3 regions of the Actinoallomurus sp. NBC_01490 genome follow, and region 3 is predicted to be linked to each of the others. Evidence: riboswitches for the same ligand, from Rfam matches in the RefSeq annotation. Region 3 holds a riboswitch; each other region holds the start of a gene.
The links. Region 3 has a riboswitch for ZMP and ZTP ahead of OG417_RS19510 (bifunctional 5,10-methylenetetrahydrofolate dehydrogenase/5,10-methenyltetrahydrofolate cyclohydrolase). Riboswitches for the same ligand answer to the same signal wherever they lie in the genome.

Region 1: another riboswitch for ZMP and ZTP. It lies ahead of glyA (serine hydroxymethyltransferase); the one in region 3 lies ahead of OG417_RS19510 (bifunctional 5,10-methylenetetrahydrofolate dehydrogenase/5,10-methenyltetrahydrofolate cyclohydrolase).
Region 2: another riboswitch for ZMP and ZTP. It lies ahead of OG417_RS34960 (phosphoribosylaminoimidazolecarboxamide formyltransferase); the one in region 3 lies ahead of OG417_RS19510 (bifunctional 5,10-methylenetetrahydrofolate dehydrogenase/5,10-methenyltetrahydrofolate cyclohydrolase).

The regions. Positions count from the first base shown of each region.
Region 1 is NZ_CP109433.1:5,867,359-5,876,722, forward strand. It holds gene gap (type I glyceraldehyde-3-phosphate dehydrogenase) at 1-40, shown strand, start outside; gene OG417_RS27330 (phosphoglycerate kinase) at 46-1,263, shown strand; gene tpiA (triose-phosphate isomerase) at 1,265-2,071, shown strand; gene secG (preprotein translocase subunit SecG) at 2,201-2,443, shown strand; gene OG417_RS27345 (RNA polymerase-binding protein RbpA) at 2,528-2,899, shown strand; gene OG417_RS27350 (DUF5655 domain-containing protein) at 3,001-3,417, shown strand; ZMP/ZTP riboswitch at 3,436-3,519, shown strand; gene glyA (serine hydroxymethyltransferase) at 3,536-4,801, shown strand; gene OG417_RS27360 (SRPBCC domain-containing protein) at 4,903-5,523, opposite strand; gene OG417_RS27365 (TetR-like C-terminal domain-containing protein) at 5,565-5,981, opposite strand; gene OG417_RS27370 (carboxymuconolactone decarboxylase family protein) at 6,096-6,731, opposite strand; gene OG417_RS27375 (ATP-dependent Clp protease proteolytic subunit) at 6,825-7,451, shown strand; gene OG417_RS27380 ((2Fe-2S)-binding protein) at 7,477-8,163, opposite strand; gene OG417_RS27385 (class I SAM-dependent methyltransferase) at 8,220-8,957, shown strand; gene OG417_RS27390 (helix-turn-helix transcriptional regulator) at 9,024-9,364, opposite strand, start outside.
Region 2 is NZ_CP109433.1:7,562,423-7,571,786, reverse strand. It holds gene OG417_RS34980 (NAD(P)/FAD-dependent oxidoreductase) at 1-50, opposite strand, end outside; gene OG417_RS34975 (TetR/AcrR family transcriptional regulator) at 103-738, opposite strand; gene OG417_RS34970 (acyl-CoA dehydrogenase family protein) at 906-2,066, shown strand; gene OG417_RS34965 (acetate--CoA ligase family protein) at 2,063-4,258, shown strand; ZMP/ZTP riboswitch at 4,269-4,353, shown strand; gene OG417_RS34960 (phosphoribosylaminoimidazolecarboxamide formyltransferase) at 4,386-5,534, shown strand; gene OG417_RS34955 (amidohydrolase family protein) at 5,574-6,557, opposite strand; gene OG417_RS34950 (TetR/AcrR family transcriptional regulator) at 6,713-7,372, shown strand; gene OG417_RS34945 (DUF6194 family protein) at 7,543-8,031, shown strand; gene OG417_RS34940 (DUF6351 family protein) at 8,022-9,364, opposite strand, start outside.
Region 3 is NZ_CP109433.1:4,062,685-4,072,048, forward strand. It holds gene OG417_RS19485 (hypothetical protein) at 1-13, opposite strand, end outside; gene ctaE (aa3-type cytochrome oxidase subunit III) at 343-1,002, shown strand; gene qcrC (cytochrome bc1 complex diheme cytochrome c subunit) at 1,008-1,835, shown strand; gene qcrA (cytochrome bc1 complex Rieske iron-sulfur subunit) at 1,828-2,889, shown strand; gene qcrB (cytochrome bc1 complex cytochrome b subunit) at 2,981-4,672, shown strand; ZMP/ZTP riboswitch at 4,770-4,854, shown strand; gene OG417_RS19510 (bifunctional 5,10-methylenetetrahydrofolate dehydrogenase/5,10-methenyltetrahydrofolate cyclohydrolase) at 4,878-5,750, shown strand; gene OG417_RS19515 (Lrp/AsnC family transcriptional regulator) at 5,859-6,146, opposite strand; partial or broken gene OG417_RS19520 (RNA-guided endonuclease InsQ/TnpB family protein) at 6,363-7,563, shown strand; gene OG417_RS19525 (rhomboid family intramembrane serine protease) at 7,576-8,322, opposite strand; gene OG417_RS19530 (DEDD exonuclease domain-containing protein) at 8,332-9,364, opposite strand, start outside.

The DNA of each region.
Region 1 (9,364 bases), 1.8 Mb from region 3:
CCTCGTCGACCTCGTCAAGCTCGTGGGTGCGAGGCTCTGACCCCGATGCGAACGATCGATGAGCTCGGTGACGTGCGTGGCAAGCGGGTCCTGGTCCGCTCGGACCTGAACGTCCCGCTCGCCGACGGCGTGATCGGCGACGACGGGCGCATCCGCGCCAGCGTGCCCACCATCAACGAGCTCGCGGAGAAGGGCGCACGCGTCATCGTGTGCGCCCACCTCGGCCGCCCCGCAGTGTCATTTGGGCGCGCCTCCGGCACGACGAAGCCTCAGCCGGAGTTCTCGCTGAAGCCGGTGGCGGCCCGCCTGGGCGAGCTGCTCGGCCGCGAGGTCCGCTTCGCCGACGACACGGTGGGTGAGTCCGCCAAGGCGACGGCCGAGGCGCTGGCCGACGGCGAGGTCGCCCTCCTGGAGAACCTCCGCTTCAACGCGGGGGAGACCAGCAAGGACGACGCCGAGCGCGGCGCGTTCGCCGACGCCCTGGCCGGTCTCGCCGAGCTGTACGTCGGCGACGGCTTCGGCGCGGTGCACCGCAAGCACGCCAGCGTCTACGACGTGCCGCAGCGGCTCCCGCACGCGGCCGGCGGGCTGGTCGCCGCCGAGGTCGAGGTGCTCAAGCAGCTCACCGAGGACCCCAAGCGCCCGTACGCGGTGGTCCTCGGCGGCGCGAAGGTCTCCGACAAGCTCGGCGTGATCGCCAACCTGCTCGGCAAGGTCGACCGCCTCCTCGTCGGCGGCGGCATGGCCTACACCTTCCTCAAGGCCCAGGGCCACGAGGTCGGCAACTCCCTCCTGCAGGAGGACCAGCTCGACCAGGTCAGCGGCTTCCTCAAGGAGGCCGAGCAGCGTGGTGTCGAGCTCGTGCTGCCGGTCGACGTGCTGGCCGCGACCGAGTTCGCCGCCGACGCGCCGCACGAGGCCGTCGACGCGACCGCGATCCCGGCCGACCGCGAGGGCCTCGACATCGGCCCCCGCACGCGCGAGCTGTTCGCGAGCAAGCTCGCCGACGCGGCGACGGTGTTCTGGAACGGCCCGATGGGCGTGTTCGAGTTCGACGCCTTCTCCGGCGGCACCCGGGCGGTGGCCGAGGCGCTGATCGCCGCGGGCGCGTTCACCGTCGTCGGCGGCGGCGACTCGGCGGCGGCCGTACGCAAGCTGGGTCTGCCCGAAGACGGGTTCTCGCACATCTCGACCGGCGGCGGCGCGAGCCTCGAGTACCTCGAAGGCAAGACGCTGCCCGGCCTGGCCGCTCTGGAGGACTGACGTGGCGCCGAAGAGTGCCGCCGGCGAGGGGGGCCGCAAGCCCCTCATCGCCGGCAACTGGAAGATGAACCTCAACCACCTCGAGGCGATCGCGCACGTCCAGAAGCTGGCGTTCGGCCTCAAGGAGGCCGACTACGAGGCGGCCGACGTCGCGGTGCTCCCGCCGTTCACCGACATCCGCAGCGTGCAGACGCTGGTGGACGCCGACCGGCTGGTGCTCAAGTACGGCGCCCAGGACATCTCGGCGCACGAGAAGGGCGCCTACACCGGCGAGGTGTCGGGCGCGATGCTCGCCAAGCTCGGCTGCACCTACGTGCTCGCCGGTCACTCCGAGCGCCGTGAGTACCACCGCGAGGACGACGCGCTCGTCAACGCGAAGGTGAAGGCGGCGTTCAAGCACGAGCTGACGCCGATCCTGTGCGTCGGGGAGGGCCTGGAGATCCGCCAGGCCAATGAGCACCTGTCGCACACGCTCGGCCAGCTCGACGGCGCGTTGGAGAAGGTGCCCGCGGACCAGGCCCGGCAGATCGTCGTCGCCTACGAGCCGGTCTGGGCCATCGGTACCGGCGAGGTCGCCACTCCCGACGACGCGCAGGAGGTGTGCGGCGCGATCCGTACACGCCTCGCCGAGTTGTACAGTGGAGATCTCGCCGATCAGGTGCGTATCCTCTACGGCGGTTCCGTCAAGGGTGACAACATCGCCGGCATCATGGCGCAGTCCGACATCGACGGAGCACTCGTCGGAGGCGCGAGCCTCGATGCCGGAGAGTTCATCAAGATCTGCCGGTTCCGTGAGCGGCTCGCCTGATCTTCGTCACCGGACTGGGCGTTTCTGCTGAGACGGGCGGGGGTAGTGACGTACCCTCGGAACGGATGACCTGAATACGCGACTATTCCCCGCGCCCGGCGGGGTTAATCACGAAAGCGCTGAACTGCTGTGATCATCGGAACTTCCATCGTCCTCATCATCACGAGCGCGCTGATGGTGTTGCTCGTCCTCCTCCACAAGGGCAAGGGCGGTGGCCTGTCGGATCTGTTCGGTGGCGGTATCAGCTCATCGCTGGGCGGGTCGTCCGTGGTCGAGCGCAACCTCGACCGGCTCACGATCGGCACGGGCATCATCTGGTTCCTGTCGATCATCGCCCTGGGCCTGCTGTTCGCACACGGCCACCACGGCTGATCCGCGGCACAGGCATACCGGCCAGGCAGTAGTTGACGGCCGTCGCGTCCTCGTCGCGACGGCAGGAATAACGAGGAGTACTCCGTGGGTAGTGGCAACGCCATTCGGGGCAGCCGCGTCGGTGCCGGCCCGATGGGAGAGGCCGAGCGCGGTGAAGCGGCACCCCGGGTGTGGGTGACGTTCTACTGCGCGAACCGGCACGAATCCCGGCCGAGCTTCGCGACCGACGTCGCCGTACCGGACCAGTGGGACTGCCCCCGCTGCGGTTTCCCCGCCGGCAAGGACCCCCAGAACCCCCCTGCGCCCCCGCGCAACGAGCCGTACAAGACGCACCTCGCCTACGTGAAGGAACGGCGCAGCGACGCCGACGGTGAGGCCATCCTCGAGGAGGCCCTCACCAAGCTCCGCAACGAGCGGGCCGCCATCCAGGCCGCCATGGAGCGCGCCCGCAACTAGGCATGGCCGCGACGGCCCGGTGCACGCCTCCTGCGTCCACCGGGCCGTCGCCGTTAACGGCTGTCCCCGCCAGGCGCCGCGCCGGCCTCTAGTGTGGGGGCGTGAGCCGGTGGACCTGTCCGGAGTGCGACCGCGAGTTCGGGCGTGCCGGGCAGCCGCACGTGTGCGTGCCCGGCTGCACGGTCGATGAGTGCTTCGCCCCGTGGCCCGAGAGCTACCGGGAGATCTACGACCGGCTGGTCGATCACCTTGCCACGCTGGGACCCGTCCACGCCGACGCGGTCGGGGTCGGGGTCTTCCTCAAGAGCGACCGCAAGCTCGCCGAGGTGCGCCCCAAGGCCCGGTCGCTCAACCTCTGGCTGTTCCTGCCGCGCCCGGTCGAGCACCCGCGGATCGCGCGCCGCCTGCCCGTCTCCGGCGACCGTACGATGCACGTCCTGAAGTTGCTGGACCCCGCCGACGTCGACGATCAGGTCTGTGCCTGGCTCGGCGAGTCCTTCGACGCCGCCACCGACTGATCCACGGGCGGCTACCATGGGTGGCCTCGCGACTGGCGCGTCGAGGTGGAGTTCACCACCGGGGAGCGAAGCAGTCCGGCACCGCGCGCCTGGGTGTCTGGAGCCGCAAGGAGGCTTCATGCACCAGCCACGTCTGTCCCATCTCACCGACGCCGATCCCGCCGTCGCCGAGCTCATCGAGGCCGAGGCCACGCGCCAGCACGACAAGATCCGGCTGATCGCGTCGGAGAACTACGTCTCGCCCGCCGTGCTGGAGGCCACCGGCTCGGTCCTGACCAACAAGTACTCCGAGGGCTACCCGGGCAAGCGCTACTACGAGGGCCAGCAGGTCATCGACCCGGTCGAGGAGCTGGCCCAGGAGCGCGCCCGTGCGCTGTTCGGCGTCCCGCACGCCAACGTCCAGCCGTACTCCGGCTCGCCCGCCAACCTCGCGGTGCACCTGGCGTTCATGGAGCCCGGCGACACCTTCCTGTCGCTGGAGCTCGCCCACGGCGGTCACCTGACCCACGGGTCGCCGGTGTCGATCTCCGGCAAGTGGCTGCGTCCCGTGCACTACGGGGTCGGCCGCACCACCGGGCGGGTCGACATGGACGAGGTACGCGACCTCGCGCGCAAGGAACGCCCGAAGGTCATCTTCTGCGGCGGCACGGCGATCCCGCGCACGATCGACTTCCCCGCGTTCGCCGAGATCGCCCGGGAGACCGGAGCCGTTCTCGTCGCCGACATCGCGCACATCGCGGGACTGGTCGCCGGGGGAGCGCACCCGTCGCCGGCCGGCCACGCCGACGTGATCACCACGACGACCCACAAGACCCTGCGCGGCCCGCGCGGCGCGATGATCATGACGACCGAGGAGCACGCCACCGCGATCGACAAGGCGATCTTCCCCGGGCTGCAGGGCGGCCCGCACAACCACACGACCGCGGCGATCGCCGTGGCGCTGGGCGAGGCCGCCCGGCCGGAGTTCCGCACCTACGCCCAGCAGGTCGTCGCGAACGCCAAGGCCCTCGCGGCCGCGCTGACGGCCCGCGGCTTCGACCTCGTCTCCGGCGGCACCGACAACCACCTGATCCTCATCGACCTGACCGCCAAGAACATCGCCGGCAAGCCGGCGGCCAAGGCGCTCGACCTCGCCGGCATCGAGCTCAACTTCAACACGGTGCCCTTCGACCCGCGCAAGCCGTGGAGCCCGTCGGGCATCCGCCTCGGCACGGCGGCGATCACCACCCGTGGCCTCACCGAGGAGCACATGGCCTCCGTCGCCGAGTGGATCGACCGCGCGGTCACGGCGGCGGAGGACGGACCCGCGCTCGAGAAGATCGCGGGCGAGGTCCAGGACCTGCTGAACGGATTCCCGATGCCGGGATGGGCGCCCGCCCGCTGACACGGCGACGCCGGCGCGGGCGGGAACGGCAGGTCCTCCCCGCCCGCGCCCATCGTTCTCACATGCCCCAAGACCAGGTAAAACCGCGCGCGGTCTCCGTGTCACCGTTTCTCAACCCGCCGTTTCAGGGCGTCATTCATGGCATGGAACTGCGGCAGTGTGTCGGAGTCGAGCTTGCCGCCGATGAAGGGGACGGCCACGCCGGTGAAGTTTTCGCTCTGGGTGAGGCGTACGAGGCGGGGGCCGAGCGGGCGCAGTGTGAACCGGTGCTCGCCATCGGCGATGCCGCGGAACCCGACCATGCCGAGCCGGCGCAGTTCGCGGTCGCGGTCCATGGTCAGCACGCGGGGGGCGAAGACCGAGTCACCGGTGCGGTCGTGCAGGATGCTGCGCAGTCGCGCCCCCTTCCGCAGGCGGCCGTCCCCGGAGGTCACCGTCGCGGACGTGATGAACGGGTTCCATTCGGGATAGGCGGGCAGGTCCGTCAGCACGCTCCAGACCTGATCGGGCGCCGCCTCGATGTCCACGGACGCCGTGAGCGTGACCGTGTGGACGTTGGCCCACACCGCGTACCCGGCAAGGAGCGCGGTCGGCGCGGCGAGCGTGACGAGTGCCCGGCGCCGGCGGGGCCGGCCCTCGCGGGTGGCGTGCTTCCGACCGCGTCCCGTCAGGTGGACGCGGCGAAGTGTCCCGGGCTCCTCGCTGCGCGTGGTGATGGTCATGCCTGGCCTTCTTTCGTGGGGGTCGTCATGGATGGTCGAGGTCACGGGGCCGCGCCGCCGAGGGCGGAGGCGACGAGACGATCGACGTATTCGGCATCCATGGGCTGGCCGGTGACCGGCAGCCGGTAGTAGAGGGCACCTGCGAGCTGGTCGAAGATCACGACGGGATCGGCCTCGGGCTTCAACTCGCCGCTGCCCCGTGCCCGTTCGAGCAGGCGCAGGACGAGAGCGTTGCGGCGGGCGAACATCGCCTGGACCGCTGCGCCGATGTCGGCGTGACGGGCCGCCGCGGCGGCGATCTCCGCGACGAGCCCGGCCGAGGCGGCGCCGGACCCGGCGGGCCGCCCGGCCGCACGTGCGCGGTGGAGACCGTTCACGATCTCGTTGAGGTAGCGGGTGAGATCCGCGCGTACGTCACCGGTGTACTCCACCGGTACCTCGTCCTGCAGCCGTGTCACCAGCGCGACGATCAGGTGGTCCTTGGTCGGCCACCTGCGGTACAGCGTGGTCTTCGCGACGCCGGCGAGCGGCCGGGTTCCCGTCAGGGGCGAAGGGAGAACCGCCGCGGCGGGTTAGGAGGCCGGGCCGGGGTCCCACGAGGGCGGCGCCTCGCCGTCGGGGACGCCGACGCGGAACACGCGCAGCTGCAAGGCGAGTGCGGAGTAGTAGCCGACGAGCGTGACGAGCTCCACCACGGCGGCCCGGCCCAGCGACGCCGTCGCCTCGGCGAACATCGGTGCGGACAGGTCGCCGTCGGCGGCGAGCGCGCGGGCCGTCTCGTGGACGATCCGCTCCCGCGCGTCGGCCAGGACCGGGTCCGCGCCGGTCCGCAGGGCGGTCAGCTCGTCCTCGGTCAGTCCCGCCCGGCGGCCGATGCGCTCGTGTGCGTACCACTCGTAGTCCGACCGGAGCCGTGCCGCGACGACGAGCGTCGCGATCTCCCGTTCGCGCTTGGTGAAGCTCGTACGGAACCGCAGCGCGGCGCCCAGCTCCTGGAGCGGGTCGCCGACGGCCGGGCTGTAGAGCATGGCGTTGAACGGGCCGAGCAGCCGCCCCTCCTCGTCGAGGAACGAGAATACGTTCGCCGGCCGGGGGCCGCCGACGATCGCCTGGTAGACGTCGCGCTGCTCGTCGCTCAGATCGTCCGGATGCAGGGAGGGAAGGCGCGGCTCGTCGATCACGGACAGCACCGTATCGTGGCGCGGCACGGCCGATCCGCGTACGGCGCGGCGACGGGGGAGGCGGAGGCCGGACTATCGTCGAGGACGGAACCTTCCGGCCGGATGAGAGGGATGGTCACCATGACAGTGCCGTCGTTTCCGCCCGAGTTCCCCTGGGAGCCGTCGCGACCGGAGCCCCGGCGCGATCCCCTCGACCTGCCCCAGCGGGGTCCGCAGAGCGGGCCGAGCGCCGCCGACCTGCTGTTCGACCGGCGCATCGTGCTGGCGAACGGCCGGATCGACGGCGACCTCGCGACCGACCTGTCCGCGCGGTTGATCATGCTCGACGGCAGTGGCGACGGGCCGATCGCCCTGCACCTGCGCGCCCCGGACGCCGACCTCGAGGCCGCGTTCGCGGTGGCCGACACGATGGGCGTCCTGTCCTGCCCGGTGAACGTCGTGGTGATCGGCCAGGCGGGCGGGCCCGCCCTGCTGATCCTGGCCGCCGGACGCAGCCGCGAGATGACGCCGCACGCGACCCTTCTGCTGACCGAGCCGGGCACCGAGACCGGCGGCGCGGCCTCCGACGTCGCGATCCACGAGAAGGAGTACCGGCGGAAGGTCGACGCGTACTACATCCGGCTCGCCGAGGTCACCGGCCGTGAGGTGGACGAGATCCGCGACGACGCGCGGGAGGGCCGCATGTTCACCGCCGAGCAGGCGCGGGAGTACGGACTCATCCAGGCGATCGCCGGCCATCGCCCGTGATCACGGCCGAAGTGGCACGACGAGGTCACGACTTCAGCAGGGCGCAGTCGCCGCACAGGCCACCGCCGGGGACGCGGTAGTACAGGCAGCAGCTCCGCCGCCGGAAGCCCCGCGGCCCGAGGTCGCCCGTGCCGCGCAGCGGCGGTGTCTCCAGCAGTTCCCGTACGAGCCCGGTGCCCGGTGCCGAACTCCCCGGACGCGCGCCGGTCAGCACGGTGAGCGCTCCCGCCAGCGCCGACGCGGCGTTGCCCCACAGCAGGCCCTCCGCGACCGGGGTCACGGCGCGGAGCGCGGCCACCAGCGGGCCCAGGTGGCGGTCGATCACGACCCGGTGCACGGCGGAGGCGTCCGCGGTGAGCCCGGCCACCTCGGGCGCCGCCAGCAGCACCGGGCCCGGCGAGGCCGCGCGCCAGTACGTGCCGGCCGGGTCCAGGTCGGGGACCACGCCGTGCTCCACCGCCGTCGCCAGCACCGGCGACCACAGCCGCCCCGCGATCCCCTGGAACAGCAGCGAGGCCGCCACGCGCTCCTCGCCGGTGCCCAGCCGCGCGCGTGCGGCGGCGATCTGGTCCGGCAGGGCGCGCCCCGCCAGCTCGGTGAACGGCCGCCAGAGCGGATGCCCGGCGACGCCGGGGTCGGTGTCGAGGGCGAAGAACGGACCGATCCGCGAGACGTCGGCGAGCGCCGCCGTGAGTCCTGGCCGGTGCTTCATCACCGCCCGAGCCTGCCGGTTACGGCCCGGCCGGTCAATTCTGGGACGATTGAGGCGTGATCTACGACCATCCCCAGGCGTACGAGCTGGCGTGTTCCTTCCGTGACGTCGGTGCCGAGGTGGACGCCCTGCTCGCGTGGGCGGGTCCGGTGCGTACGGTGCTGGAGCTGGCCGCGGGCCCGGCCGAGCACGCGCGGGAGTTCGCCCGCCGGGGCGTCACGGCCACCGCCCTGGACCTGAGCCCGGCGATGTGCGCGTACGCGCGCTCGCGGGGAGAGGGCCTGCCGCTGGAGGTGGTGGAGGCCGACATGACCGGGTTCCGGCTCGGCCGCCGGTTCGACCTGGTCGTCACCATGCTCGACTCGACCGCGCACCTCATGACGCTGGACGCCTTCGTGGCGTACCTGTCCCACGTCCGCGAGCACCTGGCCGACGACGGGCTGGCGGTCATCGAGATGAGCCACCCGGCCGACCGGCTCAGTGAGACCCCGCGCGTGTCCAACGCCTGGACGGTCGGCAAGGACGGCGTGAGCGCGCACATTCGCTGGGGCGAGCCCGGCGACGAGCTGGATCCGATCACCCAGGTCGTCAATGACCGGGTGACCATCGCGATCGACGGCGGTGAGGTGATCCAGGGCGTCGTGCCCTACCGCTTCTGGACCGCGACCGAGCTCCAGGCCGCCATCCGCCTCGCGGGCGGCCTCACCGTCGCGGCCCAGTACGGCGACTTCGACGCCGGGGTGTCGCTGGACTCCCCGGACGCCTGGCGCATGATCACGCTCCTGCGCCGCTAGGGTCGGTCGCGAAAGTGCCCTGTGGGAGCCGTGGACCGACCACGATCCGCCGGATGGACGGCTGCGTTACCGTGCGCACAACCGGTCCAATGCCGACCGGCTCTCGTCGTCCGCGGCGCGGAAGATCACCATGCGCTGATCCGGATCTTGAAGCGGCGCAAGCACTTCGAACCGTACCGCGATCTCACCGACGTCAGGATGCCGCATCACCTTGTGCCCGCGGCCGTTGACCTTGATGTCCCGCTCGGCCCACAGCCGCGCGAATTCCCCGTCACGAGTGATGAATTCGGCGATGAGGTCGGTCAACGCGCGATCCTCCGGATGTGCGGCCCACGCGGTGCGCAGGTGGGCGATCCCCTCCCGCACGACGCGTTCCCGGTCGACGTAGAAATCGCGTATCTCCGGAT
Region 2 (9,364 bases), 3.5 Mb from region 3:
GCGGTGATCAGATTCACGATCCCCGCGCCCACAAGGGTCACCGTCTGCACGCCACGATGCTACGCGCCTTCGATCCCGCCGGAACGGCGGCGACGCGCACGGTCAGTCGTGCTGCTCGACATCCGTCAGCGGGTCGAGGCGGCGGATCAGGTGGATCGCGGCGGCGGCCACCGTGTCGGCCTCCGCCTTCGTCTCGCAGGCCGCGACCTCGCGGGCGGTCTCCCCGATGACGGTGGTCAGCACGGTCACGGTGACGCGGTCCACCGGGTCGCTGCCCGCGCCCAGCAGCACGGCGTTCTGGCGTACCCACTCGCGGTTGCGGGTGCGGCGCATCAGTTCGAAGCCCGGCGGCCCGTCGCCGTCCATCAGCAGCCGTACGAGGTCGCGCCGCTGCCACGAGCCCTCCAGGAACGCCCGGGCCCCGGCGATGAACAGCTCCAGCGGGTTCGTCTCGCCCGCCTCGCGCAGGGCCGCGACGGCCGCCGACGCGGCCGCCTCATGGGCGGCCTGGTGGTCCTCCCACAGGGCGAGGAACAGCTCGGCCTTGCCGCCGAAGTGGTGGTAGAGGCTGCCGACGCTGGATCCGGCGCGTTCGACCACGTCGGCCACGCTCGCGTCCGCGAAGCCGCGTTCGGTGAACACCTCACGGGCCGCCTCCAGCATGCCCCGGCGGGTCTCGGCGGTCCGGCTCCACCGCCATGCGTTCGCGTTCGCGCGGCTGTTCGTCTTGCGTGCCATCACACACCTCGTGTCGTCCCTCCCAGGTTACGGAACCGTATTCCAAAATCGGCGCTAACAGGCCGAACAGGTCCTCTCCTGCGGTCTTGACACCTTCCGGGGCGGCGGGCAGGCTGGTTTTAGAGTCACGTTCTAGAAACTTGTTTCTCGTGTGGAGGGGTCGTCCGATGGTGGACTTTTCGCTCAGCGACGAAGAGCGGCAGATCCGCGACACCGTCCGCAGCTTCATCGGCAAAGAGGTCATGCCCCTCGAGGACGAGGTGCTGCGCAACGAGCGCGCCGGCCGCCCCGGCCTCGCCCCCGACGTGATCAAGGAGCTGCAGCGCAAGGCCAAGAAGGCCGGTTTCTGGGGGATCAACACCCCCGAGGAGTACGGCGGGCTGAACGCGGGCGCGGTCATGTCGGCGATCCTCGCCATCGAGACCGGCCGTACGTTCGTGCCCTTCACCTTCGGCGGCAGCGCGGACAACATCCTCTACGCCGGCACCGAGGAGCAGAAGCAGCGCTACCTGATCCCGACGATCGAGGGGGAGCGGCGGTCCTGCTTCGCCATCACCGAGCCCGGCGCGGGCTCCGACGCCCGCAACATCACCACCCGCGCGGTCAAGGACGCGAGCGGCGACTGGATCATCAACGGCGAGAAGACCTTCATCACGAACGGCAACGAGGCCGACTTCGTCATGGTCTTCGCGGTGGTCCCCGACGCGGGCGTCACCTGCTTCCTCGTCGACCGCGACATGGGCTGGAAGTCCGAGCCGATCCCGACGATGGGCGAGTGGGGCCCGGCGTCCCTGGTCTTCGACGACGTACGCGTGCCGCACGACAACGTGCTCGGCGAGGTGGGCAAGGGCTTCGAGCTCGCCATGCAGTGGATCAGGAACGGCCGCTTCATGATCCCGGCGAGGGCCATCGGCTCGGCCGAGCGCCTCCTGCAGATGGCGATCGACTACGCGGGCCTCCGCAAGTCGATGGGCCACCTGATCGGGGAGTACCAGGCCATCCAGTGGCAGATCGCCGACTCCCAGGTGGAGATCGAGGCGACCAAGTGGCTCACGCTGTACGCCGCCTGGCGCGTCCAGAACGGCCTCGACGCCCGGCACGCCTCCTCCATCGCCAAGCTCAACGGCGCCGAGATGGCCAACAAGGTCGTCGACCGCGTGCTGCAGATCCACGGCGGCATGGGGTACACCAAGGAGCTGCCGATCGAACGCTGGTACCGCGAGCTGCGCCTCCTGCGCATCTACGAGGGCACCGACGAGATCCAGCGCCGGACGATCGCCCGCAACCTCCTGAAGGGTCACGTTCGCCTCGGCGGCATCGGCGAATGACGGCCGCCGAGGGTGTACGCGGCCTGTTCGCGCCCGCCTCGATCGCCATGGTGGGCGCCACCGACAAGTCGGGCTGGTCGGTGGCGACCTTCGCCAACCTGCGGCGGCACGGGTTCGCCGGTCCGGTTTACCTCGTCAACCCCCGCACCGAGATCGTGCACGGTGAGCGGGCCTACCGCAGCCTGAGCGACCTGCCCGGACCGGTCGACCTCGTCTACGTCATGGTGCCGACGCCGGTCGTGCTCGACGTGCTCAAGGAGGGGGCGCGGCTCGGCATCCGCCACTACGTCGTGCTCACCGCGGGCTTCGGTGAGACCGGGGCGGAGGGACGCAAGCGCGAGGAGGAGCTCACCGCCTTCTGCCGGGCGAACGGCCTGACCGTGCTCGGTCCGAACGGCAACGGCTACATCAACACCTCTGATGGTCGCGCTCCCGTCCTCACTCGCTCCGCGGACGGCTCGTCCCTCACCGCCCACTCCGCTCGCTCGTCGGCTCGCCGCTCCGGGGCCGGCATCACCCCGTACGGCCTGCCGATCCCGCCGCCGTTGCTGCGCGGCTCGGTCGGCGTCGTGCTGCAGAGCGGCGCGCTGGCCAGCTCCGTGCTCGCGTTCAGCCAGGCGCGCGGCATCGGCCTGAGCCTGCTCACCTCGATGGGCAACGAGGCCGTGGTCTCGGTCACCGACGTCATCGACCACCTCGTGGACGACCCGGCGACCCGCGTCATCGCGCTCTTCCTCGAGTCGATCCGCCGGCCGGAGGAGTTCGCCCGGGTGGCGCGCCGCGCGCTGGCGGCCGGCAAGCCGATCGTCGCACTCAAGATCGGCCGTAGCGGGCTCGCCTCCCGTACGGCGCAGGCGCACACCGGCGCTCTCGTCGGCGACGACGCCGTCATCGACGCGGCCTTCCGGCAGCTCGGCGTCATCCGCGTCCGCTCGCTGGAGGATCTGATCATCACGGCCGGGCTGCTCGCGTCGTCCGGGCCGCTGCCGGGGCCCCGCCTCGGCGTCGTCACGCCGTCGGGCGGCGCATCGGAGATCATCGCCGACCGCGCCGAGGACGAGGGGCTGGAGCTGCCGGCGTTCGCCGAGGAGACCGTCGCCCGGCTGACCGAGATCATGCCGGACTTCGGCAGCCCCGCGAACCCGCTCGACGTGACCGGGTACGTCGTCGTCGACCGCACCCTGCTCTCCCGCGCGCTGCGGATCGTCGCCGAGGACCCGGGAATCGACGTCGTCATGCTCCTGTCCGACCTGCCGCGCGCCGAGCCGCCGGACCCCGAACCGGTGTTCCGGCTGTACGAGAAGAGCACGCGCATCATCACCGAGTCGCCGCGCCCGGTCGTCATCGTCGGCAACGTGCTGACCGACGTCGGCTCCTTCGCCCGTACCCTCCAGGACCGCACCGGGTACCCGCACGTCGTCGGCGGCATCGAGCACGGCATGTCGGCCATCGGCGCCGCCGTCCGCTGGTCGGCGGTGCGCGAGCGGGCCGCCGTGCGCCCGCGTGCCGTGACGCCGCCTCCCGTGGTGCGCGGTGAGCGGACCGGCGTGTGGGCCGAGCACCGGGCGTCCGCGCTCCTGGCGGAGGCGGGCGTGCCCGTGGTGCCGTCCGAGCTCGCGCCCGACGAGGAGGCGGCCGTGGCCGCCGCCGAGCGGTTCGGCCATCCGGTCGTGCTCAAGGCCGCCGCGGAGGGCCTGGGCCACAAGAGCGACGTCGGCGGCGTACGCCTCGGGCTCGGCTCCGCCGACGACGTGCGGCGCGCGCACCGGGAGATCCTCGCGGCGGTCGGCGCGTCCGGCGCATCCGGTTTGGGCACGCTCGTCCAGCCGCAGCGTGAGGGCGGCGTCGAGCTGCTGGCCGGCGTCGTGCGCGACCCCGCCTGGGGCCTCGTGCTCGCGGTCGGCCTCGGCGGCGTGTGGGTCGAGGTGCTGAAGGACTCGGTGCTGCGCCTGCTGCCGGTGGACGCCGCCGAGGTCCGCCGCGCGCTCGGCGAGCTGCGCGGCGCGAAGCTCCTGACCGGCGCGCGGGGCACCGAACCGGCCGACCTGGACGCGCTCGCCGAGGTCATCACGCGCGTCGCGGACCTCGCCGGAGCGCTGGGCGACGACCTGGAGTCGCTGGAGATCAACCCGCTGCTGGTCCGCGGCTCGCGCATCGAGGCCCTGGACGCCCTGGTGACCTGGCGTACGTGACCGGTACGCTGGCGGCGGCCGCGACTGGCGAGGGTGGATCACCACCGGGAAGCGGCCCACCATCGATGCGGGCGCCGACCGCCTGGGCGCCTCCATCAGCGACATCGACCGCTGAGGAGGCCACGGCATGCAGCTGCGTTACGGCATCAACCCGCACCAGGAGGCGCGGGCGGCATCGGTGGGAGACGGCGGCACGCCGCTCCGGCCGCTGAACGGCACACCCTCCTACATCAACCTGCTCGACGCGCTCCACGGCTGGCAGCTCGTCCGGGAGGCGAGCCGGGTGCTCGGCCGTCCGGCGGCCGCGTCGTTCAAGCACGTGTCGCCGGCCGGGGCGGCCGTGTCCGGGCCGGTCGACGCGGTCGCCGCGGAGCCGTACGGGCTCGGCGACGTCGGGGACCTCACGAGTGCCTACCTGCGCGCCCGCGACGCCGACCCCCGGTCGTCCTACGGCGACTTCGTGGCGGTGTCGCACCCGGTCGACGCCGAGCTCGCCGACGCCCTGGGCCCGGTGTTCAGCGACGGCATCGTGGCGCCCGGCTACGCCCCCGGCACCGTGGCCGCCCTGAGCCGCAAGAAGAAGGGCCGTTTCGTCGTCTTCGAGGCCGACGCGACGTTCGTCCCGCCGGCGCGCGAGCGGCGGGAGGTCTTCGGCGTCGAGCTGACGCAGGACCGGGACGAGGCGCCGATCTCACGCGACCTGCTCGACCCGGCCGGTGACGCGGCGCCGCCCGACACGGCCGTACGGGACCTGCTGCTCGGGCTCGTCGTGCTCCGGTACACCCAGTCCAACGCGGTCTGCTACGTGCGCGACGGCATGACGCTCGGGGTCGGCGCGGGGCAGCAGTCGCGCGTCGACTGCACCCGCCTGGCCGGGGGCAAGACCGACATCTGGTGGCTACGGCGTCATCCGGCCGTGCGGGGCCTGGCCTTCGCACCGGGAGTCCGGCCGCAGGACCGGCTCAACTGGCGGATCCGGTACGCCGAGGGCGGCCTGACCCCCGACGAGGAACGGCGGCTGGCCGAGGCGCTGTCCGGCCCGGTCACCGGCCTCACCGCGGCGGACCGCGAGGAGTGGGCGCGCCGTCTGACCGGCGTGGCGTTCGCCTCCGACGGCGCGCTGCCCTTCCGCGACAACGTCGACCACGCCCGCCGCCACGGCGTGGCGTACATCGCCGAGCCGGGCGGCTCCATCCGCTCCGGCGAGGTCGCCGACGCCTGCCGTGAACACGGGATCGCGCTCGTACGGACCGGGCTCCGGCTCTTCCATCACTGAGCCGGGCGGACGGCCTCATCGCGGTACGGAGCGGACACCTTATGCCGCCGGATCCGACGACGCGCCCTCATCGGCGCCGAATCGGTCGAGCAGGGGGAGCCCGTTCGTCGTCATCATCGCGGTGACCTGGTCCTCGTCAAGGAGCGGGGTCGCCTTGATCTCGGCGGTGACGGCGGTGATGACCGCCTCGGGTGTCCACGGCCAGTCCGTTCCGTACAGCAGGTGGGAGGGATCGGTCATCGCCAGCAGCGACGGCAGTTGCCGTGGGACCGGGAAACCGGCGAGGTCGTAGTACAGGTTCCGGAGCTGGCCGGCCACGTCGGGACCGTCGGCGACGGCGAAGATGCGTGTGAACTCGTCGACGCGGTCGGCGAACGTCGCGAGGGCGCCGCCGCCGTGCGGAACCACCATCCGGATGCCCGGATGGCGGATGAGCCCGCCGCGCAGGAGGAGGTCGGCGACGGCCCGCGTGGTGTCGAACGGGAACTCGATCATCGGCCGCCCCCAGCCCCGCGAGACCGCCTCCCCGCCGGGCGGCGACGTCGGGTGGAGGACGACGAGCGCGTGCCGCTGGTCGAGGGCGTCCAGAACCGGCTCCATCGCCGGATCGCCGAGGTACAGCCCGTGGGCGTTCGTCTTCAGCGTGACGCCGTCGGCGTGCAACACGTCGTAGGCGTAGGCGATCTCGGCGAGCGCGCCCTCGACGTCGGGCAGCGGCAGCGAGGCCAGGAAGGCGAACCGGTCCGGGTGCTCGTCCCTCACGGTCGCGCTGAACTCGTTGACTCTGCGGGCCAGCCGCCGTGCCTCGGTGTCGTCGCCGAAATGGACTCCGGGCGATGACACCGAGGCCACCGCCACCGCGACCCCGCACCGGTCCATCATGGCCAGCGCCTCATCCACACTCCAGTGCGGGAAGCCCGGCATGCCGTCCGGGTTCCCGTATCCGGCTCCCACAGCGGCGTCCCGGTAGAAGTCGGGCACGAAGTGCGCGTGAAAGTCGATGACCGAGCTGTGAGCCGACATCGGTGGTTCCTCCCCATCGCGGATCGAACAACGAGATGACGACGACCGTCGCCGGGCGGGCGCGGACGCTCGCCATGAGTGCACTCTAGTGCAAAAATGCACTGAAGTGCACCACGGCCGAACGATCAGCGGCAGTACCTGGGATGATGAGGGAGATGAATAACGTCACCGGCAACAGCGAGGCACCCCCGGTCGTCGACCGCAGGGCCCGGCAACGTGAGCGCACCCGGCGCCGCATCCTGGAGGCCGCGCTGGAGCTGTTCTGCGCACGCGGGTACGCCAATACCACGATGGACGACATCGCGGACCGCGCGGACATCGCCCGCCGGACACTGTTCAACCACTTCCCCGCCAAGCAGGCGATCCTGGCGGCCTGGCGAGCCGAGCGGGGTGAGCGGCTCGCCGCCGCTCTGCCGGGCGCGGCCGGGGAGGAGGACGGCCGGCAGGTGTCCGCTGCCGACCTCCTCCGGCGGCAGTTCGCGCTGTTCGCCCGGCTCAGCGAGTCCGATGTCCGGTTGACGATCGTGCTGGTTCAGGGCCGGATGACGGAGATCGGCGACGCCGGCGAGCCGTTCCCGACCTTCGAGCCGCTCCGAGCCGTCGTGCGGCTGGGTCAGGACCGAGGGGAGTTCAGCGCCGCGGTTCCGGCCCAGACGGTCGCCGAGGTGCTCTCGGCCTGCTACGCGGACACGCTCAGTCGCTGGGCCCTGCCTCAGATCACCGGGCGGTCGGCGCCGTTCGCACTCGGCCCCGCGCTGTCGGCCAAGCTGGAACTGGTCCTCGGCGGTCTCGCCGCCGGCGGGCCGGACCGGTGACGGGTCTTCCTCACGAACGGGCCCGGCCAGGTCGTGGCGGTGGAGCCGTACGGCGCCCCGGACTCTCGAGCGGCGCTGCCTGATCTCCCGGCGTTGAGGGTTCGGCCGCGCTCTTCCTGCGACTTCGCGGGGAAAGTCTCACTGGGTGCTTCAATGAGACGCTCGAAGGCATGGAATCGCAGCACGAGATCATCGCGTTCGTGGCGGCTCTGCCCGGCGTCTTGGCGGAGACCGCCAGTGCGCGGACCGGAGCGCCGGAGGTCGCCTGGGGCGACACGTTCTTCTTCCACGACCCCGACGGCGACACGCCCGCCGACCGCCGGATGCCCTTCGCCACGATCGTCACCAAGGACTACGACGGCTTCGACACCGCCTCGGACCTGAACCGCCCCGGAGTGTTCCGTCTCAACATCGCCGTCGGCCGCGCGGCGTTCGAAGAGCTGCTCGGCGAACACCTCTCACCGCCGGCGGACGTCGACTACACCGCGCTGGACACGCTGCTTCCGCACCCGGTGTACGCGGCCCAGTCCTGGGTCGCCATCCTCAACCCGGGGGAGAGGACCGCGGAGCCGGCGCGGAAACTCCTCACCGGCGCCCACGCCCGTGCGGTGCGTGCGTATCAACGCCGCACCGCACGGGGCCGCGGGGCTCAGCGGTAGGAGAGCCAGGTGCCGGTGGGCTTGCGCCAGCCGGTGGGGTGCCGGTCGTAGTCGCAGACGCCCGTGCGGAACGTCGCCCGTAGTCGCCGCTGCTCGTCCGCGGTGAAGGTGACCGGGTAGTCGCGGAAGTCCAGCGGCTTCAGCGCGCACTTCATGGCGTTCATGGCGAGCGGCTCCCCGGCCACCATGCGCGTGTCGGAGGCCACCGGGTACCGCGCGCCGCACCGCCCGCCGGACGGGTAGGTGAGGGGCTCGCGGATCCGGTCCGTGGCCGACAGGTAGCAGCCGTCGGCCAGGTCCGCGGGCCGGTCCGCGAGGACCTTGTGCCGCAGGTCACGGCCCGAGTGGTCGGCGTCGATCGCGGTGAGCCAGCGGTCCATCGCGTCCAGCTCGTACGCGGCCGCCGCCGCGACCTGCGCCGGGGTCGTGTCGCTCTCGATGATGACCTGGTTGGCCGCCGTGCCGTTCGACCGCAGCAGCCGCTGCCGCATCACGAACGACCACTCGGTCGTGTGGATGTCGTTCCCCGGCCCGGCGAGGTCGAGGTCGGTGCGCTGGTCGATGATCGGGGTCTGCCGCAGGCCCTGTGCCGCGGAGTTGACGATGTCGTTCGCGTACGCCGCCGCGAGCGCCTTCGGGTCGGCCTCGGTGCGGGCCGCCACGGGCCTGCCGGTGTAGTCGAGGCCGCCGATCGCGGTGTTGAGCGCGGTGAACTGGGCCGGCGTGATCGCGTGTGCCTTCAGCGCGGCCAGGCCGTACTGAACGCCGGCGTTGTCCAGCGTGCTGCGGACGAACCCGGTCCGCCGGTCGCGGCCGAGCTGGTTGGCGAACTGCTCGTCGGCGTTGCACCGGACGCCGGACGGGTTCGTCACCGCGTTCCAGCGCGCGGAGACCGGAATGGCCGTGTCACAGCTGTCCGTCGCGGTGGCGCGGCTGGCGAACGTCTGGTCCCACGACGGGCAGGTGGTGAAGTCGTTGAACCCGGCGATCGCCTTCTTCTGCGCGTCGGTGAACGCGGCCCCCGCGCCGGCGAAGAAGCGGTCCAGCAGCCGGCAGTCCGTCACCGGCCCGAGCGTCGTCAGCGGGTCGGGGAAGGAGACGCCCGGGATGATGCCGTCCACGATGCCCGGGTAGCTCTCGGCGATGTCGTACTGCTGGATCGCGCCGCCGGAGCCGCCCCAGCCGATGGTGTGGGCGACCGGCCCGTACGTCTCGGCGAAGTGCTCCTTGACCATCATCGCCGCCTCGGCGGAGATGATCGGGCTGCAGTTGTTGTCCAGGACGTTCAGGGTGGAGGAGGCGACGGCGTACCCCTGCCCCAGGAACAGGTCGT
Region 3 (9,364 bases):
CAAGGATCTTCATCGTGGACTCTGGCGCGGAGGCCCCGGCGGTCAGGCCGGGGAGGGATTGCGCCTCCCCCTTCCCGAAAGGACATGTCGCGCCGCCGCACTGCCGGCGCCTGTGAGCCGGGTGATCATCGATCGGGCGATGAAGTCCCGCGCACGTAGCGATGCTACCGGGCGCGACACGGCCCGTACGACCGGTCGGGGGCGAGGAGGAGCCGGGAACGGCTCGTTCCAACGACAAGACAGGTCCTTCCGGCGAAAACCGCCTGGAAGAGGCCTTGCGGGGGCGGCCGGGGCGCGCCTGATGGGGGGTCCTGCGTCACCTACTCGGCAGGTGCCGTAATAATGCTGCCCGTGGCAACAGTATCCGCGACTGACAGCGCAGCACCCCGCACCCGCGCCAACCGGCCCAACCTCGTGAGCGTGGGCACGATCGTGTGGCTGTCGTCCGAGCTCATGTTCTTCGCGGCGCTGTTCGCGATGTACTTCACCATCCGGTCGGTGACCATCGGGGACGGTGGCAGGTGGCCGGACGCGAACCTTGATGTGCCGTACGCCTCGGTGAACACCTTCATCCTGCTGATGTCCAGTGTGACGTGCCAGCTGGGTGTGTTCGCGGCCGAGCGCGGTCAGGTCGGGCGCCTGGGAAGCATCGTGAACATGCGCAAGTGGGGCCTGCGCGAGTGGTACTTCTTGTCGTTCCTCATGGGCGCGGTGTTCGTCGCCGGGCAGCTCAACGAATACCGTTCGCTGATCCATGAGGGCACCACGATCTCGTCGAGCGCGTACGGCTCGGTCTTCTACCTGACCACGGGCTTCCACGGTCTGCACGTGACCGGTGGCCTCATCGCGTTCCTGTTCATGCTCGGGCGGACGTACGCCGCGAAGCGCTGGACACACGAGCAGGCGACGAGTGCCATTGTGGTGTCGTACTACTGGCACTTCGTCGACGCCGTATGGGTCGGGTTGTTCGCCACGATTTACCTCATCGAGCTGTTGCACTGATCCAGATGGGACCCTCTTCCGTGAAATGGTTCACCGCATGGCGCCGGCGCCCGTGGGCGGGCTACGCCGTCGTGCTGGCCGCGCTCGCGATCATCGCTGTCGCGTACGCCGGTGTCTCCTCGGGAGGCGCGTCCGCGCAGGCGTCTGACACCCAGGCGTCGGCGCAGGACATCGCCAAGGGCAAGGAGCTTTTCAACCAGACCTGCTCGAGCTGCCACGGCGCCAACGCCCAGGGCACGCGCACCGCACCGAGCCTGATCGGTGTCGGCGCGGCGTCCGTGGACTTCCAGGTCGGCACCGGCCGGATGCCCGCCATGAACCCCGGCGCGCAGATTCCGCGCAAGAAGCCGGTCTTCAACGAGGAGCAGACCCGCCAGATCGCGGCGTACATCGCCTCGCTCGGTGGCGGGCCGTCGATCCCCTCCAACGACCAGGTCGACCCGAAGACCGGCGACGCCGCGCTCGGCGGCAAGCTGTTCCGCGCCAACTGCGCCCAGTGCCACAACTTCGCCGGGTCCGGGGGAGCGCTCACGGGTGGCAAGTACGCCCCGCCGCTGAACAAGGCGACGCCCACGCAGATCTACGAGGCCATGGTGACCGGCCCGCAGGCGATGCCGGTCTTCAACGACACGACCATCACGCCGGCGCAGAAGCGCGCGATCATCGCGTACATCACGCAGACCCGCAGCGAGGTCAACCCGGGCGGCAGCGGCCTGGGCCGTATCGGTCCGGTGGCCGAGGGCCTCGCCGGCTGGCTGGTCGGGATCGGCCTGATGGTCGTCGCGGCGGCGTGGCTCACTGCCAGGAAGCCCAAGAAGAAGCACAATGACTGACAACAACGAGACCAGCGGCGCGACCCCGGAAGAGGAGAGTCGCGTACCCAAGCGCGTGATCGGCACCCCGTCGCCGGCCGGCACTCATGAGCTGCTTCCCGAGGACAAGTCCGAGCAGGGCGGCAGTGGCTACGTGCTCGACGAGAAGAAGGCACGCAAGGCCGAGCGCGTCGCGGCCGCCTTCTTCACCCTGAGCTTCCTGGCCGGCATCGCGTTCATCGTGTTCTACGCCGTCTGGCCGGGCCACGTGGGCAGCATCGACCGGGCCGCCCGGTCGAACTACACCCTCGGTACCGCGCTGACGGTGGTCTTCCTCGGTCTCGCGGTCGGGATGACCATCTGGGTGCGTCACCTGGTGACCACCAAGGAGATCATCCAGGAGCGGCACGCGCTGTCCTCGACGCCGGAGGACCGCCAGGTCTTCAACCAGTACTTCCAGGAGGGCACGGAGGAGAGCGGGCTGCTCAAGCGCCGGCTGCTGCGCCGCACGCTGCTGCTGGCCGCCGCGCCGCTCGGCCTGCTTCCGCTCATCCTGCTGCGCGACCTCGGCCCGCTGCCGGAGAAGAAGCTGCGCCACACCGCCTGGAAGAAGGGCACCCGTCTCGTCGTCGACGGCACCGGGCAGCCGCTGAAGGCGGCCGACTTCGACTCGCCGGGCGGCATCATCACGGTCATCCCCGAGGGCGCCGAGGACAACCTCGACGAGATCGCGACGAGCACGGTCCTGCTGCTGCACCTCCCGGAGGACCAGCTCAAGGTCAAGAAGGGCCGGGAGAACTGGCACGTCGGCGGCATCATCGCCTACTCCAAGATCTGCACGCACGTGGGCTGCCCGGCGGCCCTGTACGAGCAGACCACCCACCACATCCTGTGCCCGTGCCACCAGTCGACCTTCGACGCGACCGACAGCGCCAAGGTCATCTTCGGCCCGGCGGCGCGCCCGCTTCCGCAGTTGCCCATCGGCGTCGACTCCGAGGGTTACCTCATCGCCACGAGCGACTTCCACGAGCCGGTCGGCCCGAGCTTCTGGGAACGCGGAAGGCCGAAGGCATGAACCACCCGACCCTCACCCCTACACGCATCCCATGCGACGGCTCGCGGCCTTCTCCGATCGGTGAACCGCGCGGCGAGCAAGGAGCGGTGAAATGAGCACGACGACACCTCCCAAGGCCATCGACGGCGCGATCGGGTTCGCCGACGAGCGCTTCGCCACCGCCGGGTTCCTCCGCGGCAAGATGAAGAAGGTCTTCCCCGACCACTGGTCGTTCATGCTGGGCGAGATCGCGCTGTACTCGTTCATCATCCTGCTGCTCAGCGGAACCTTCCTCACGCTGTGGTTCAAGCCGAGCATGTCCGAGGTCGTGTACCACGGCACCTACACGAAGCTCAACGGCGTCAGCATGAGCGAGGCGTACAGCTCGACGCTGCACATCAGCTTCGATGTCCGCGGCGGCCTGCTCATGCGGCAGATCCACCACTGGTCGGCGATCCTGTTCCTCGCGTCGATCATGGCGCACATGCTGCGGATCTTCTTCACCGGCGCCTACCGCAAGCCGCGTGAGATCAACTGGCTCATCGGCATCACGATGTTCACCGTGGCGATCCTGGAGGGCCTGTTCGGCTACTCCCTGCCGGACGACCTCCTGTCCGGCACGGGTCTGCGCATCACCCAGGGTGTGCTGCAGTCGATCCCGATCGTCGGCAGCTACCTGTACTTCTTCGCCTTCGGGGGCGAGTTCCCCGGCCACGACTTCATCCCACGGCTCTACACCGTGCACGTCCTCCTTATCCCGGGCATCCTGCTGGCGCTCGTCGGGGCGCACTTCATGATCCTGTGGTTCCAGGGGCACACGCAGTTCCCGGGCAAGAACCGGGAGGAGAAGTCCGTGATGGGCAAGCCGTTCTACCCGGTGTTCCTCATCAAGACCACCGCGTTCTTCGTCTTCACCTTCATGGTCGTCGCCCTCCTCGGGACGTTCGCCCAGATCAACCCGATCTGGCTGTTCGGCCCGTACACCCCGGACTCCATCACGGCCGGGTCGCAGCCCGACTTCTACATGGGCTTCCTCGAGGGCGCGCTGCGCATCATGCCCAACTGGGAGACGAACCTCTGGGGCCACACGGTCTCGTGGAACGTCCTCGTGCCGGCGCTCGTGCCGCTGGGCCTGATCATGACGGGGGCCGCCGTGTGGCCGTTCGTCGAGCAGTGGGCGACCGGTGACCGGCGTATTCACCACATCGCCGACCGGCCGCGCAACGCGCCGTTCCGCACCGCGGTCGGCATGGCCGCCGTCGCCTTCTACGGGCTGCTGTGGCTCGCGGGCGGCAACGACGTCCTGGCCGACAAGTTCCACATCTCGCTGTACCAGACGACGTGGTTCTTCCGCGTGGCCGTCTTCGTCGGCCCGGTCATCGCCTACATCGTGACCAAGCGGATCTGCCTGGGCCTGCAGCGCAAGGACGCGGAGGAGTACGAGCACGGCGTCGAGTCCGGCATCATCAAGATGCTGCCGAGCGGCGAGTTCATCGAGGTCCACGAGCCGGTCAAGGAGAACGCCGAGGCGGTCCTGAGCAGCAAGCCGCCCGCGCCGCCGCTCGTCTCGGGCGAGGAGGAGGACGAGAACGGCATCCCGTCGCCGGCCTCCCGCGGTCCGCTGGGCCGGGCCCGCCGGGCGCTGAACGGCGCGTTCGCCACCGACGACATCCCGATCGGCAACGGTCACGCGGCCGGCCACGGCCCCGGCGAGCCCGGAGCGCCGGGCGACGACGACGGCGACGCCGTCGTCGTGCACCCGGAGACCGAGGGCGGCGAACACCGCGAGCTCAGCCGCGGCTGACCCCGTGCGTTCGGCGAAGGCCCGTCACCGCGTCGCGGTGACGGGCCTTCTTCTCGGTGCCGTACGGAGCCGTGCGGCGGTGGGAACGGCTACGCTTGGGACGGGCCGTGACTGGCGCTGAAGGTGGAGTCACCACCGGGGAGCGGCCCTGCCATCGAGTGCCGTGCGCCTGGGCCGATCCACCGCGACCCGCAGGAGCGACCCGATGCCCAGCGACTCGATGTCCACGACGCACACCGCCCGTCTCATGGACGGCACCGCCCTGGCCCGCCGCATCACCGAGCGCACCACCGAACGCGCCGCGGCCGTCACCCGGCAACGCGGCACGGCCCCGTGCCTGGCCACCGTGCTGGTCGGCGACGACCCCGCCTCCGTGACCTACGTCCGGATGAAGCGTGCCCGGTGTGAGAAGGCGGGCATCACCTCCCGCCACGTGCCGCTGCCGGCCTCGACTACGACGGCGGAGCTCATCGGCACCATCACCGCCCTGTCCGACGACCCGGGCGTGGACGGCATCCTCCTGCAGCATCCGGCCGGGCCGCACATCGACGAGCGGGCCGCGTTCGAGGCGATCGATCCGGCCAAGGACGTCGACGGCGTCACGATGCGCTCGTTCGCCGCGATGAGCTTCGGCCTGCCGGGCTTCGTGTCCTGCACGCCCGGCGGGATCATGCGGCTGCTGGAGGAGTACGAGGTCGAGCTCGCGGGCCGGCACGCGGTGGTGGTCGGCCGGAGCGCCATCCTGGGCAAGCCGGCCGGGATGCTGCTGCTCGGCCGCGACGCGACGGTCACCTACTGCCACTCCCGTACGGCCGACGTGGCGGCACTCGTGAGGGAGGCGGACGTCGTCGTGGCGGCCGTGGGCCGGCCGAGGTTCATCAAGGGCGAGGACGTCAAGCCCGGAGCGGTCGTCGTCGACGCCGGCTACAACGCGGGCAATGTCGGCGACGTCGACTTCGAGACGGCGAAGACGCGTGCGAGCCTCATCACCCCGGTGCCGGGCGGCGTCGGCCCGATGACCATCGCCGTCCTGCTGGAGCAGACCGTCGAGGCGGCGGAACGGAGCCTGACCGCCTGACCGGCTCTCTCGGCGCCCTTGGCGCTGGTCACGAGGCATACCGGTGTGGTGGCTCGGGTGGTCACGGCCGACCGCCCGACGGAGGTCTCAGCGACGCAGGGGGAGGTCTCAGTCGGCGTCGGGGAGGCCGAGGGAGAAGGTGGCCTCCAGGTCGTGCTGGGAGTAGGCGCGGAAGGCGATGTGGGTCTCGGTGTGGGTGACGCCGTCGACCTTGTTGAGGCGGCCGGGGATGACGTCGGCGATCTGCTCGTACTGGCGGACCCGCACCAGCGCGACCAGGTCGAACTCGCCCGTCACCGAGTAGACCTCGCTGACCCCTTCGAGCCCGGCGATGGTCTCGGCGACCTCGGGGATGCGCGAGACGTCGGCCTTGATGAGCACGATGGCGGTGATCACGAGGTCCTCCTGCGATAAGTCGAGCCGGCCGTGCCGAAAGCCTAGTAGAGCGTCTCACCGAGACATACGGCAGTGACCCGGTCCGCCAGCGGCGGGAGGATCCTCGGTAGGGGGCCCAGGTCGGGATTGCTCTAGGCGCGAAGCAGTCATTACCGTCTTTCCGCCTATTCTTCCGTTCGTCGTTGTTGATCTTGTGGCGATGCGAGAGTTTCGAACGTGCGTACGAGTTACGAGGTGCGGGCCTATCCCACCCCGGAGCAGGCGGCGGTGCTGAGCCGCACGTTCGGCTGCGTACGTCTGGTGTGGAACAGAGTGCTGGAATGGCGGAAGATTCGTTACCGCACCGAGGGGCTCAGCACCTCCTACGCCGAGACCGACCGCTATTTGACCGAGCTGAAACGCGACCCGGATCTGGCGTTCTTGTCCGAGGTGTCCTGCGTGCCCCTCCAGCAGGTACTACGGCACCAGCATGCGGCGTTCGTGAACTTCTTCGCTCGGCGTTCCCGCTACCCCAGGTACAAGTCCCGGCAGCGCAAGCAGTCGGCGACCTTCACCCGGTCGGCGTTTCGCTGGCGGGAAGGCCGTCTGTATCTGGCCAAGATGATGGATACGCCACTGGAGGTGGTGTGGTCGTGGCCGGATGTTGATGCCGCGTCGATTGATCCGACGTCGGTGACGGTCTCGCGTGGGCTGTGCGGACGCTGGTACGTCTCCCTCGCCGTTGAGGCTCCAGACCCAGAGCAGGCGCCGGCGACCGGCGCATTGGTCGGTGTGGACTTGGGCGTCAAGGACTTCGCGGTCACCTCCGACGGCGAGAAGATCGCCAATGCTCGTCGGCTGGCCAGGCGGGAGCGTAACCTGGCGCGCTACCAGCGGCGTATGGCCCGTAAGCAGCGCGGGTCGAACAACCGGGCGAAGGCGAGGGCGAAGGTGGCCCGTGCGCACCGTAAGGTCGCGCGTCCCGTGCGGACTTCCTGCACAAGACCAGCGCCCGGCTGGTCCGCGACCACGACGTGATCGTGATCGAAGACCGCACGTCAAAGGCATGGTCCGTAACCGGCGGCTCGCCAAGGCGATCTCCGACTGTGGCTGGGGCGAGTTCCGTCGCCAACTGGAGTACAAAGCCGCCAAGTACGGCCGTCGTCTGGTCGTGATCGATCGCTGGTATCCCAGCTCCAAGACCTGCTCGGCGTGCGGGCATCTGCTCGCCGAACTCTCGCTTTCCACCCGGGCGTGGTGTTGCCCGGCGTGTCGCACCCTGCACGACAGGGACATCAACGCGGCCAAGAACATCCTGGCGGCAGGTCTTGCCGTGTCGGCCTGTGGAGGTGACGTCAGACACCCGAGGTCTCCTCGGGTGCAGTCGCCACAGAAGCAGGAACCCCAGCCCGTGAGGGCCGGAATCCCCGTCCTTTAGGACGGGGAGTAGTCAATGCCAGTTGAGGGCGGCCGACTTGCGGGCGAAGCCGCCGCGGCGTACGAGCAGGCCGCAGATCATCCCCGCGACGAACCCGTAGATGTGCGCGACATAGGCGGTCTGGCTCTGGTCGCCGAGGCTGAACCACTGGAACACGAAGAACTGCACCAGCAGAGTCCAGGAGGGCAGGCGGAACGGCAGGAACGACAGGACCAGCGCGATCGTCCTCGAGCGCGGATAGAGCACCAGGTGGGAGCCGAGCACGCCGGCGATCGCGCCCGAGGCGCCCACGAGCGGGGTCATCGAGCCGGGGTAGGTCACGGCGAAGCCGTACGCCGCGATGTAGCCGACGAGCAGGTAGAACAGGAGGAACCGCAGGCGGCCCAGCCGGTCTTCGGTGGCGGCGCCGAAGATGAACAGGTAGACCATGTTGCCGAGGATGTGGGCGACACCGCCGTGCAGGAACATCGACGACAGGGCGGACAGCCACGGGCGCTTGTGGAACGGCGCGGGGTGGCAGGCCGAGGCGACCTCCTCCGGCATCGGCGCCTGCCGGTTGTCGATCATCTCCTTGGGGATCGCGCCGTACTTGAGCAGGAACGTCGTCTGCTCGCAGTTGCGCTGGAGACGGGTCTCGCCGCTGTGGCCGACCGAGGCGACCGGTGAGAGGAGGAAGACGACGACGTTGACGGCGATGAGGAGATAGGTGACCAGCGGCGCGCGCCGGGTCGGCTGGTTGTCGTACAGCGGCAGCGCCACTCCTGCTCCTTAACGCATCGGCCGTCCGGCGCGCTCAACCATACGGGAATCGGTGTCGCGATACGCGTCGTCGATCCAGCGGCGCACACTCTCGGCGCCGTGTGCCGGGCAGCTCCACGTGCCGTCCACCTCGACCAGGCGCACGCCGGGTGAGTCGAGCCAGCGCAGGACGCACTCCATCTCCTCCGCCGAGGCGCGCGGCGCGGCGCCCGGACCGGGGCGTACGGTCTCGGCCGTGGCGACGAGCGCGTCGACGTAGGGCATCGGGTGGGCGTGGGGCGGGACCGTGCCCGCGGCGGCGAGCCGGCCGTGCCGCACGACGTGCAGCTCCCAGCCGCCGTCGAAGGCGGGCCGGGCCGCGACGAGCTGGGCGATGCCGGCGAGGGAGGACAGCCGCTGGCAGCGCGCCGCCCCCCGGACGAAGGCGGCCAGGCGGTCGCGGTGGGCGGCGGCCTCCTCGTAGCGGAGCTGTTCGGAGAGCCGGTCGATGCGGGCGCGGGCCGCGGCCACGACCGGGCGGACGTCGCCGGTGAGGATCGTGCGGGCGTGGGCGGCGTGCTCGGCGTACTCCTCGGGGCTCTGCCGCCCCTCGCAGGGGGCGCCGCACCGGCCGAGCTCGCCGAGCACGCAGGTGGCGGCCCGGCCCTCGGAGATGACCCGCAGGGTCAGCCGCTGTGTGCACTGGCGCAGCGGCACGGCGTCGTGCACGGCCGCGCGCGCCTCCTCGGCGAGCCGCGTGCTGCCGAACGGGCCCAGGTAGACGCTCTCGTCGTCGCGCACCTCACGGACGATCGACAGCCGGGGGAACGCCTCGGAGGTCAGCTTGAGCCAGACGGCACGCTCGGGATGGCGCGAGCGCCGGTTGTAGCGCGGCTTGTGCGCGGCGATCAGGCGCAGCTCGCGGACCTCGGCCTCCAGCGCGCTCGCGCACACGATGGTGCGCACCCGCTCGGCGATGCCGATCATCTCGCGGACGCCCCGGCGGGTCTCGGAGGCGGTGAAGTAGGAGCGGACCCGCGTGCGCAACCGGCCGCTCTTGCCG